Regions from separate parts of the Polaromonas aquatica genome, predicted to be linked through region 2. Evidence: predicted binding sites of a transcription regulator. Region 2 holds the regulator's gene; each other region holds the start of a gene.
What was found. Region 2 encodes LexA, which represses DNA repair genes until DNA is damaged. Its sites were predicted from a motif close to ACTGTATNNNNATACAGT; they were not measured.

Region 1: the regulator LexA is predicted to act here: its motif matches at 2,502-2,519, upstream of ACFQND_RS03515 (DNA topoisomerase IV subunit B).
Region 3: the regulator LexA is predicted to act here: its motif matches at 1,733-1,750, upstream of ACFQND_RS03645 (PA0069 family radical SAM protein).

What each region holds. Positions count from the first base shown of each region.
Region 1 is NZ_JBHSRS010000005.1:249,215-253,375, reverse strand. It holds gene ACFQND_RS03520 (lytic transglycosylase domain-containing protein) at 1-380, opposite strand, end outside; gene ACFQND_RS03515 (DNA topoisomerase IV subunit B) at 497-2,467, opposite strand; gene ACFQND_RS03510 (MFS transporter) at 2,649-3,851, shown strand; gene ACFQND_RS03505 (SDR family oxidoreductase) at 4,049-4,161, shown strand, end outside.
Region 2 is NZ_JBHSRS010000002.1:88,531-92,691, forward strand. It holds gene ACFQND_RS01070 (D-2-hydroxyacid dehydrogenase family protein) at 1-335, opposite strand, end outside; gene lexA (transcriptional repressor LexA) at 1,133-1,837, opposite strand; gene ACFQND_RS01080 (asparaginase) at 1,979-2,935, shown strand; gene adk (adenylate kinase) at 2,932-3,588, opposite strand; gene kdsB (3-deoxy-manno-octulosonate cytidylyltransferase) at 3,777-4,161, opposite strand, start outside.
Region 3 is NZ_JBHSRS010000005.1:285,902-290,062, reverse strand. It holds gene ACFQND_RS03650 (M14 family metallopeptidase) at 1-551, shown strand, start outside; gene ACFQND_RS03645 (PA0069 family radical SAM protein) at 582-1,670, opposite strand; gene ACFQND_RS03640 (DOPA 4,5-dioxygenase family protein) at 1,834-2,181, shown strand; gene ACFQND_RS03635 (acyltransferase family protein) at 2,293-3,378, opposite strand; gene ACFQND_RS03630 (NAD(P)H-dependent flavin oxidoreductase) at 3,401-4,161, opposite strand, start outside.

The sequences.
Region 1 (4,161 bases), on a different contig from region 2:
ATCAGCTGCATCAGGCCAACCGCGCCCTTGGGCGACACGGCATGGGTGTCAAAACCCGACTCAGTCGCAATCAGGGCCTGCAGCAACTCGTAGTCAATGCCGTGCAAAACTGCGGCATCCCGCAGCAGGTGCTTGACCGCCTTGTAGTTGGGTGACACGTCAAAGTAAGCCAACAGCCTGGGCGGCGCATACGCACCACCCACATATTTTTCCGTCAGCCCGGCCGGTGCTTTACCTCCTGCGCCAGCAGAAAAACTTTCGTTGCCCCGGAAAAAAAGCTCGTACCGTTCGTCGAGCCGCTCGGCTGAAAAGTGCGCCACCCCTCTGGCATCCACATAGCCCCACACATCCGCCCGGGCAGGAGCGGTATACAAACCCATCAACAATGCGGCCAACGCCAGCGAAAGCAGGGCGCGCCAGCGCACGCCAGCCCGCGCCAGCGATGCCGCAATGGCTGCCGGATGGCGAATTCGCAATGTATTCAGGGCAAGAATCATCAAATATCGATTTCCACGGCGTCCCCGTGCAACTCCATCAGCTCACGGCGAGCCGCGGCTTCACCCTTGCCCATCAACCTGGTGATCAGGTCTTCGGTTTGCAGGAAGCTCTGGTTGCCCAGTTGCACAGGCAACAGGCGGCGGGTGTCGGGGTTGAGTGTGGTTTCCCACAGTTGTTCCGCGCTCATCTCGCCCAAGCCCTTGAAACGGCTGATGCTCCAGGAGCCCTCCTTCACGCCTTCTTTGCGTAATTTATCAAGAATTGCCGTCAACTCACCCTCATCCAGCGCGTAAACCTTGGATGCCGGCTTTTTGCCACGCGCCGGCGCATCCACCCGGAACAGCGGCGGCCTGGCCACATAAACATTCCCGGCCTCAATCAGTTTGGGGAAATGGCGGAAAAAGAGCGTCAACAGCAGCACCTGGATGTGCGATCCGTCCACGTCTGCATCACTGAGGATGCAGACCTTGCCATAACGCAAGCCGCTCATGTCCGGCGTGTCGTCCGGCCCATGCGGGTCCACGCCGATTGCCACGGCGATGTCATGGATTTCAGTGTTTGCGAACAGCCGGTCGCGCTCGACCTCCCAGGTATTGAGCACCTTGCCGCGCAGCGGCAGGATGGCCTGGCTTTCCTTGTCGCGGCCCATCTTGGCGCTGCCGCCGGCGGAGTCGCCCTCGACCAGGAACACTTCGTTGTGCGCCAGATCCCGGCTTTCGCAGTCAGTAAGTTTGCCGGGCAGCACGGCAACGCCGGAGCCCTTGCGTTTTTCGACTTTCTGGCCGGCCTTCTGGCGCGTTTGCGCGGCCCGGATGGCCAGCTCGGCCAGCTTCTTGCCGTAATCCACATGCTGGTTCAGCCACAGCTCCAGCGCCGGGCGCACATAACTTGACACCAGCCGCACGGCGTCACGCGAGTTCAGCCGCTCCTTGATCTGGCCCTGGAACTGCGGGTCCAGCACCTTGGCGCTCAATACATAACTGGCGCGGGCAAACACGTCTTCGGGCAGCAGCTTGACGCCCTTGGGCAGCAGCGAATGCAGCTCGATAAAATTCTTGACCGCATTAAAAAGCCCGTCGCGCAGGCCGCTTTCATGCGTGCCGCCGGCACTGGTTGGAATCAGGTTGACGTAGCTTTCGCGCACCGGCTGGCCGTCTTCGGTAAAGGCCACGCACCAGCTGGCGCCCTCGCCCTCGGCAAAACTGTCGTGCGAGGCATCGGCAAAACCCTCGCCCTCGAACATGGGGATCACCGGGTCGGCTGTCAGCGTCTGCATCAGGTAGTCGCGCAGGCCGCCTTTGTATACCCAGGTTTGGGTTTCCTTTGTTTTTTCGCTCGTGAGCGTCACCGTCACGCCCGGCATCAGCACGGCCTTGCTGCGCAGCAGGTGCGTCAACTCGGCCATGGGCAGGACGGAAGACTCGAAATATTTGGCGTCCGGCCAGGCGCGCACCGTGGTGCCGCATTTGCGGTCGCCCTCACCCGCCTTGCGCAGGTCCAGCTTTTCGATGACATCACCGCCCGAAAACACCAGCCGGGCCACCATGCCCTCCCGATAGGAAGTGACTTCAAGACGCTTGGACAAGGCATTCGTCACGCTGACACCCACGCCGTGCAGGCCGCCTGAGAAGCTGTAGGCGCCGCCTTTGCCCTTGTCAAACTTGCCGCCGGCATGCAGGCGGGTAAAGACCAGCTCGACCACCGGCGCCTTTTCTTCAGGGTGCAAACCGAAGGGAATGCCCCGGCCATCGTCCTCGATGCTGACCGAGCCATCGGTGTGCAGCGTGACCTTGATCTTTTTGCCGTGCCCGGCCAACGCTTCGTCAGCCGAGTTGTCGAGCACCTCCTGGATGATGTGCAGGGGGTTATCGGTGCGGGTGTACATGCCCGGACGCTGCTTGACGGGCTCTAGGCCCTTGAGCACGCGTATCGAGCCTTCGGAGTATTCGGGGGATAGTTTGTCAGCCATGGAAGGATGGATTGTAGACCCGGATGATTTTAAAGCTGTACAAATATACAGCATCAATACATGAGGCCGACTATCCATGTGCTGCGCGCATCAAATGGCACAAAAACTTTCAGCAGCAGGAGCACGCCTGTTTGGGTACATTCACCGGATGCAACCCAAAAATCAAAAAAGAAATCTTTCCATGGCGCAGGTGCTCATCTGTGGCGCCGCCATCGTCACACTGTCCATGGGCATACGCCACGGCTTCGGCCTCTGGCTGCAGCCTATTACCCAGGCGCAGGGATGGACGCGCGAGACCTTTGCCTTTGCGATCGCCATCCAGAACCTGGCCTGGGGTGTTTTTGGCATCTTTGCGGGCATGGCGGCCGACCGCTTTGGCGCTTTTCGCGTCATCGTCGGTGGCACCCTGCTGTACGCGCTGGGCCTGGTGGGGATGGCGCTGTCGCCCACAGGGCTGCTATTTACCCTGACGGCCGGCGTGCTGATTGGCGCGGCGCAGGCCGGCACCACCTATGCGGTGATTTACGGTGTGATAGGGCGCAATATTTCAGCCGACAAACGTTCCTGGGCCATGGGCGTGGCAGCCGCAGCGGGTTCCTTCGGCCAGTTCTTGATGGTGCCGACCGAAGGCTTTCTGATCAGCAGCCTGGGCTGGAAAGAAGCCCTGCTGGTATTGAGCGGCGCCGTGCTGTTGATCGTGCCGTTGGCTTTGGGCTTGCGGGAAACCAGCCTTGCCGGCGGTGCATCGGCCAACCGTGAGCAGACCATTGGCCAGGCGCTGAAAGAAGCATTCAAATACCCGAGCTTCCAGTTGCTGCTTGCGGGTTATTTTGTCTGCGGCTTCCAGGTGGTGTTTATTGGCGTTCACATGCCCAGCTACCTGAAGGACAAGGGCCTGTCGCCGCAGGTCGCCAGTTACGCGCTGGCGCTGATCGGCCTGTTCAATGTGTTTGGCACCTATGCCGCAGGAGCCTTGGGCCAGAGGATTGCCAAAAAGAACATATTGGCATTTATTTATTTTGCCCGCTCGCTGGTGATCGCGGTTTTCCTTATAGCGCCGCTCAGCCCAACCAGCGTTTATATTTTTGCCAGCGTAATGGGCCTGCTGTGGCTGTCGACCATCCCCCCGACCAATGCGGTGGTGGCGCAGATCTTCGGCATCCAGCACCTCTCCATGCTCAGCGGCTTTATCTTCTTCAGCCACCAGATCGGCTCCTTCATGGGGGTCTGGCTGGGCGGCTACCTGTATGACCGCACCGGCAGTTATGACATCGTCTGGTACATCGCCATTGGCCTGGGCATTTTTGCCGGACTGGTCAATTTGCCGGTTCGGGAAGCGCCCATCAAACGCATGGCACCAGGCCAATTGCCATTGGGGGCCTGAGTTGATCCGTCCCCTTCTCCTGAAAACAGCCGGCTGCATAGCGGCGCTGGCAGCCCTGCTAGGCGTGTTTGCCCTGTACACACAGCCGGATTTTCTGGTCACACTTGCGAACCAGGTCTGGGCCTGTTTTTAGGCCCCAGCCCACGTTTTCAAGGCCATTTCGGCCTGCAAGTCAATAGGGACGGGCACAATAAGCTATGAAAATTATAGTAATCACCGGTGCTTCCGATGGCATAGGCGCTGAAATGGCGCGCCAGCTGGCCGCCCGCCATGGCGCGGAGCTTGGCCTCGTGCTGGCCGCAAGGGACGA
Region 2 (4,161 bases):
AGTGCCCATGCGAGTTCTGCCGGCGCCGTCGGTGATCCGACGCCCTCGGCCACTACAACACCGCGCTCAGTGCAGGCTCCCACATCAACATGCGAGCCGACCCGCCCGGTCTGGGCGACCATTTTGAGTTTTGGCAGTTTTTCGATCAATTGGCGGCTGAGGTGCGTGCGCTCGCGAATGAGCACAATCACTTCCGCATCCTTGAGCCGAACCGATAGCTGGCCAATGCCTTTGACGGTGTTTGTATAGACCTTTGCGGGGTAGGCGTCGAGCTTGGAGGCGCAGGCCAGTTTTCGCACTGCGTCCTGGTAGTCGTCGAGGATCACAATATTCATGCCGATATTGTGCCTGCAAGTTTTTCAATTCCGGGTTTGCCTCACTGGGGTATGGGCATTAATTTGCGGGTAAAAGAGAATTCCTTCGTATCAGTGACGCACTCCGGCAGCACGTTTTCAGCTCACGGTGAACGGGCATTTGCAACGATGCGCTGACCTGATGCAGGCGAGCTGCCGCGCGGTCAGGCGGGTGCATCACGTGACATGACGTCCTCTGGCCGGAATGCGGAAGAATTCCGGATGCCGAACAGCGCGCGGGCGCCATGGGATGCGCAGGTTTAATGTGCGACCGATTCGCGCTGTGCCATGCGGTCCAGCTCTGCACATACATCCGCCATCCGGCCTGAAATCACCATCCGGCCTGCACAGGACGGTCCCATGCCGGCCTCAAATGCACGCACAATTCTCAGGCGGCTCGGTGCTGAGCGGGTGAGGGGGGCAGCGGCCCGGCAGGATTTTGCTGTAGCCCTCGCTGCAGCCAGGCGCGGCAAGCCGCTTGTTGTGCAGAGCTGCATGTTTTGACTGGCAGGGCGGGTATTTCTGCTGCTTGCAATAACAGCTTGTGGGGCCACAAACAGCGAAAGCAGGGCTTGCCATGGCGCGAGCAAAGCAGAAAGTACTGGTATGCGTGAAAGATTCGGTGAAAAACTGCTGATTCCCATGATGAGCTCCGGATTAAGAGAGGTTTACACAGGCAGGATTGCGATGCGGCCATGCTGCCGCAAGAAGACCGCTGCAGCAGGGTGTTGGCCAATCGGTTAGCCAAACGCCCGCCACCTGCTGCGCAGTCAGGTCGGTTACATCAGCATCGTGTTGCGGATCAGGCCCACGGCGAGGCCTTCCAGTTCGAAGGGTTCACCGGGTTCCACCACGATGGTTTTGAAGTCGGGGTTTTCAGGCAACAACTCAATCAGGTTTTTGGTGCGACGGAAGCGCTTGACGGTAACCTCGTCGCCAAGGCGAGCCACAACGATCTGCCCGTTTTTGGCTTCGCTGGCCTGTTTGACGGCAAGCAGGTCGCCGTCCATGATGCCGACATCCCGCATGCTCATGCCGCGGACTTTCAGCAGGTAGTCGGGCTGCTTGTGGAACAGGCTGCTCTCAAAATAATAGGTTTGTTCAATGTGCTCCTGCGCGAGAATGGGACTGCCAGCAGCAACTCGCCCCACCAGAGGCAGGGCGAGTTGGGCCAGGCTTTGCAACGGCAGGGAAAACTGTTTGATGCGTGATTCGTTCAATGTACGCAGGGTGTCGCTGCGCAGTCGTATGCCGCGTGAGGTGCCGCTGACCAGTTCAATGACACCCTTGCGTGCCAGCGCCTGTAGGTGTTCTTCGGCGGCGTTGGCTGAGCGAAAGCCCAGCTCGGTGGCGATCTCGGCCCGGGTGGGCGGCGCACCGGTACGGGCGATGGCGCTTTGGATCAATTCCAGGATTTGCTGCTGGCGGGCTGTGAGTTTGGGGCCTTCAGATGGCATATCGGAAAAGTGATTCAAAGTGCTCATGGCGAAAACTCCTTGGAGGTCTTGGCAACGAAACAGGTCGGAGCAGTATGCATTGCCTCGATCAAGCTGTGTTAATAACCAGTAACTGTATTTTCATCCAGTTTTTTGCGAAACGCAAGTCAATTCAAAACCAATTCAGTTATGCAAAGTAAAAAGATCGTGATTTTGGGGACAGGGGGCACCATTGCAGGCCGTGCCGGCAATGCCTTTGACAACGTCGGCTATACCGCCGCGCAAGTGGGTGTGGATGAACTGGTGCAGGCCATTCCTGCGCTGGCTGCGGCAGGCGAGCTGATAACCGAGCAGCTTGCCCAGCTTGACAGCAAGGACATGACTTTTGCGGTGTGGGGCCAGCTGGCTGAACGGGTTGGCTATTTCCTTGCGAGGGACGATGTGCAAGGCGTGGTGGTGACACACGGCACGGACACGATCGAAGAGACGGCCTTCTTTTTACAGTCAGTGCTGAACCCCGCCAAGGCTGTTGTGCTGACCTGCGCCATGCGGCCAGCGACCTCTCTTGCGCCGGATGGGCCGCAAAACATGCTGGATGCGGTCACCGTGGCACGCCATGCCGGGGCGCAGGGTGTGACGGTGGTTTGCGCAGGTGTGGTCCACGGCGCGCTGGATGTCCAGAAGGCCCATACCTACAGGCTGGATGCATTTAGCTCGGGCGATGCCGGGCCTGTGGCCTATGTGGAGGAAGGTCAGCTGAAAATATTGAGGAATTGGCCCATGGCCGAGGTGGAACGTGCGCAACCAGCTATTAAAAATATAGCATTTGCAGGGAGGCCGTGGCCCAGGGTGGAGATTGTGATGAGTTACGCTGGTGTCGGCGGGGCCGTGGTGGAGGCTCTGGTTGCCCAGGGTGTGCGGGGCCTGGTGCTTGCGGGCACGGGCAATGGAACGGCGCACCGCGATCTTGAAGCTGCCTTGCTGGAGGCGCAGGCCGCCGGCGTTCGTGTCATCCGGGCAAGCCGCTGCGCCAATGGCCGGGTGTTGCCTAAAACCGGTGATGCTTTTGATGATTCACGGGGCCTGAGCCCCGTCAAGGCGCGCATCGCCCTGATGCTTGCCCTGATGGCGCAAGGCGCAGCTTAAGCTGCCAGTGCTGCGAAAGCTCTTGCCGTGATCTCGTCAACGGTGCCCATGCCGCTGATGGCGCGGTAGGCGGGGGCCAGCGCCGGCTCGGCCTTGGCCCAGCGGGAGTAGTAGTCCACCAGCGGGCGGGTCTGGGCGCTGTATACCTCCAGCCGCTTGCGTACGGTTTCTTCCTTGTCGTCCTCGCGCTGGATCAGGGGCTCGCCGGTCACATCATCCTTGCCCTCGACTTTGGGCGGGTTGTATTTGACATGGTAGGTACGGCCGGATGCGGTATGCGAGCGACGGCCGCTCATGCGCTCGATGATGGCCTCAAAGGGAACGTCGATTTCAAGCACATAGTCCAGCTTGACACCAGCGGCCTTCATGGCGTCTGCCTGGGGAATGGTGCGCGGGAAACCGTCAAACAGAAAACCTTTGTCGCAGTCGGGCTGTGCAATGCGCTCCTTGACCAGGTTGATGATCAGGTCGTCACTCACCAGGGCGCCGGAGTCCATTATTTTTTTGGCTTCAAGCCCCAGCGGGGTGCCGGCCTTGACGGCTGCGCGCAGCATGTCGCCTGTCGAAATCTGCGGAATGTTGTATTTCTGGCAGATAAAAGTAGCTTGGGTTCCTTTGCCTGCACCAGGTGCGCCCAACAAAATCAGTCTCATGGATGTCCTCGTATTTTTATGAATTCAGTGGATTGCTTGCCAAGTCATCCCGTCAGTTGCCGGGCAAGTCGGAGAGGCGGCGGCATATGCCGGGAGATTGACACCCAATCAGAAGCACCGCAACCGTTTTTCCAAGGATAGCATGCACCTCTTGATGTCAGCTTACACAGGCTGCCCGGGATGGCGATCTACGGGAATAGTTTGCGAACCTGGATCAGGTCTTCCGGTGTATCAATGCCAATCCCCGGGGCCGTGTCGGTGATGTGCACCGCGATGCGGTGGCCATGCCACAAGGCCCTGAGCTGCTCCAGTGACTCCAGCTGCTCCATAGGGGCTTGCGGCAAGGTCGGAAACAGCCTTAAAAATCCCACGCGGTAAGCATAGATGCCTACATGGCGCAACGGTTTGGGCAAGGCACTACCGGACTTCCACCACGCCTGGCCCGCAAAGTCGCGTGCGGCCGGAATCGGCGAGCGGCTGAAATACAGCGCGGTCTGGCGTGCATCCAGCACGACCTTGACGATATTGGGGTTCTGCACATCGGCCAGTTCCTCAATGGCGTGAGCCGCAGTA
Region 3 (4,161 bases), on a different contig from region 2:
TCGCCTGCAGGGGTGAAGCGGTTGTCGATGCGGCCGCCACCGCGTCCCGCTACGAGCTGCTGATGCTGGACCCGGTCAGCGGGGCTGACAAGGCCATTGCAGTGGACTGGAATTCGGCACTTGCGCTGCATACCGTCAAGGCACGCGCCCGGCCTTGCGGCTACTGGCTGTCTGCAAGTTCCAGCGCAGCGGTAGAACGGCTGCGTTTGCAGGGCGTGCAGGTGCAACGCCTGGCCGAACCCGGTTCCATGCTGGGCGATGCCTACCACGAAACATCCCGCTCCACGGGTGAACGACTGGATGTACGCGGCACGATTGCCGATGGCAACAACAAGATCACCCGGGTCCAGGTCAGCCTTGCGCGGGGTGTGGTGGACGTGCCGCGCGGCAGTTACTACGTTCCGCTTAACCAGCCCCTGGGCAACCTCGTGCTTGCTGCGCTGGAGCCCGACACCCAGAGCAGCTACTTTGCCAATCAGTTGCTGGACGACCTGAACAGCACGGTGCGGGTGATGGCACCACCCACGGTCAAGCTGGAAGACATGCCCTGAATCCACGCTGACTACAGCGCGCAGCGAAAGTCAAAACAGGTAGGCCTGACCTGGGCTGGCCGCCGGCCTGAACTGGCTTAAATCGAGTTCCACGCGCTCACGGTTAAAGCCCAGGCGGTGGCAGGTTTTTTCAAAGCGCTGGCGTATCAGGTCGGCCCAGAGGCCATCGCCTTTCATGCGGGAGGCAAAGTTGCTGTCGTAATCCTTGCCGCCGCGCATCTCCTGGATACGCGCCATGATGCGTGCGGCCCGCAGCGGGTAGTGCAGATCCAGCCACTGCCTGAAGATGGGTGCCAGTTCCCACGGCAGGCGGATCACGGTGTAGAACGCCGAGCGCGCGCCGGCTTCCCATGCGGCCTCCAGCACCTGCTCCATGTCGTCGTTCACAAACGGGATTTGCGGCGCCACACTCACGCCCACAGGTACACCGTGCTCGGCCATGGTCCGTATGGTGCGCAGGCGGCGTTGCGGTGATGCGGCACGCGGCTCCATCCTTCGGGCCAGATCGCCGTCCAGTGTGGTGATGGTGACGTACACAGCGGCCAGCCGGTCCCGGGCCATCGGCGCCAGCAGGTCCAGGTCACGTTCTATACCGGCCGACTTGGTGATGATTGAAAACGGATGCCGGACCTGCTGCAGCACTTCAATAACGCCGCGCGTCAGCCGCAGTTCCCGCTCTACCGGCTGGTAGCAGTCGGTGTTCGAACCGATGTTGAGAAGGCGCGGAACGTAGCGGGGTTTGGCCAGGTCGCGGCGCAATACTTCGGCGATATTGCGCTTCGCGATGATCTTGGTTTCAAAGTCCAGCCCCGGCGACAGGTTCAGGTAACTGTGCGTGGGCCGGGCATAACAATACACACAGCCGTGCTCGCAACCGCGGTAGGGATTGAGGCTGTAGTCAAAAAAAATATCGGGTGAATCGTTGCTTGAAATGGCACTGCGCGCATCCTCAAAAAACACTTCCGTCGCCAGCCGGGGCGCTTCGCCTGCGGCGTTCTCTTCAAGCGTTCTCCAGCCGTCATCGTAGGCATGGCGAGCGTCTTTCTCAAACCGGTGCGCAATGCGCGTGGCCGTACCCCGGCCCTTGATGGCATGGATGGGGATGATGGTGTCACTCATGGCCTGGCGCCCTGTGCTGGTCTGGTGGGCAGCTGCTTTTGGCACCTACCCTTCCCAATATTACTGTATAAAATTACAGTATATAGAATTTAAAACCCTGGCACCGTCGGCACTCATGGCTTGACATGACAATGAGGCAGTCTTAAATCCAGCCTCTTTTGCCATGATCCAGCGCCCCGAGAACATATACGACAACTACCACGCCCATGTGTATTTCGGCCCTGCCACCGTGGCGCAGGCCCGGACCCTGTGCGAGCAGGCCGGCAGGCTTTTCGATCTGACGGTGGGCCGGGTGCATGAGCGCGAAGTCGGCCCGCACCCGCACTGGAGTTGCCAGCTGGCGTTTGACAGCACGCAGTTCGACCGTGTCATCCCGTGGCTGGAAAAAGAGCGCCATGGCCTGAATGTGTTTGTGCACGGCGTCACCGGCGATGACCTGGCAGACCACACCACCCACGCTTCATGGCTGGGCCAGCCAGCAGCGCTGAAGCTGGAAATGTTCAGGCGCTGATGCGCGCGGAATGTCGGGCGCCTGATTTGCTATCAAATCAATAGCTGGTTGCGCTTTATCCTCGATGGCCAGGGGCATTTTTCGCCAATAATCCGGCGCTGGCGACCGCTTTCAGGATGAAATCAGGCCTGCCTGGGACAATCGCCGCGAAGGTGCGTGCCGCGACTCCACTCCCCGGTACAGTGCCCAGCCCGCCAGCAGAGACAGAAAAAATGCCGACAGCATGCCCAGCGCGTTGGCCAGCACCCCCGTTGGCCAAAAACGGCCGACCAGCGCGTTAACGAGCAGGCACACCGGGAAGTGAATCAGGAACACTGAATACGACATCTGGCCCAGCCGCGCCAGCCATTGCCGGCCCTGCAACCAGCACACCGGCCGCATACCGGCATTCTTTTGCAGGCAGAACAGCCCAAGCGCCACCACCAGTGCCAGGGCAATCCGCCCCCTGAAATCCAGAACCAGGGCTGCCATGCCCAACAAGGCCATGGTCCACAGCCACGGGCCGCCACGCCTGTCATTCGACGCCCAGAAAGCCAGCATGCCCAGCGCATAAGAACCGAAAAAGTACAGGGCGGTCATGTCCAGGCCGGCCTGGCGGTTAAAGACAAACAGGGACAATACGGTGAGCAGCAGCACCAGCCCCACACCAAAGCGTGCGGACGTCGCCGGCCATCGGCGTGACAGGCTGCGCTGCACGCAAAAAATCAGTACGCTGAGCACAAACAGCTGCATGTCGATGGCCACGTACCAGACCCCCGCCGACAGGGCCTCCTGGCCCATCACGTCCTGCAGGAGCAGCACATGGGCAAGCAACTGCCACAAAGTGGGCGCGCCGGACACGGATGGATCGTCAAACCAGGGCCGCACCAGAGCAGACACCAGCACGCTTATGGCCAGCGCAACAAGGTAAGGCACGACCAAACGCTGGTAACGGCGAACAATCAGCCGGCCCGGCTGCGTGAAGCTGGCCACACCTTGCGGCGCCAGCGAAGCAGCCGCAAGAAAACCGCCCACCACCAGAAACACCTGGACGGCCATGCGGCCATAGTCGTACAGCCAGCCGATCAGGCCCGGCATGCGGGCATTCACCACGTCCGACATGGGCCCATAAAAAGCCAGGTGGTGCCAGACGATCAGCATACAGGCCACGGCCTTGAGTGCATCAATGCCCGGTAAACGCCTGTCTTGCTGGTTCATGAATGGCGTAAAGCTGCCGGCGTTACAGCGCCAGCCGCTGGCGCGCTTCCTGGTATTCGCGTTTGAGCTGCGCCACAAAAGCCGCCGCGCTTTGCACCTTGTTCACGGAGCCAATACCCTGCCCGCAGCCCCAGATTTCTTTCCAGGCCTTGGGTTTTTCGGCGCCGAAATTCATCTTGCTCGGATCGCTTTCCGGCAGGTTCTCGGGGTCCATGCCGGCGGCGCGAATCGACGGTGCAAGGTAATTGCCATGCACGCCTGTAAAGAGGTTGCTGTAGACGATGTCGTCGGAGCTGCCGTCAACAATGGCCTGCTTGTAGGCATCGGCGGCACGTGCTTCGTCGGTGGCAATGAAGGCCGAGCCGATGTAGGCAAAGTCGGCGCCCATGGCCTGTGCGGCCAGCACCGCACCGCCGGTCGAGATGGACCCGGACAAGGCAATCGGACCATCAAACCACTGGCGGATTTCCTGGATCAATGCAAACGGGCTTTTGACGCCCGCGTGGCCGCCCGCGCCGGCTGCCACCACGATCAGGCCATCAGCACCTTTCTCAATCGCCTTGCGGGCGAACTTATTGTTGATGACGTCATGCAGCACCACACCGCCGTAGCTGTGTGCTGCGGCGTTGATGTCTTCACGCGCCCCCAGGCTGGTGATGATGATGGGCACCTTGTACTTCACGCACAGGGCCATGTCGTGCTCCAGCCTGTCATTGGATTTGTGCACGATCTGGTTGATGGCAAACGGTGCGGCAGGCTTGTCGGGATTGGCCTTGTTCCAGG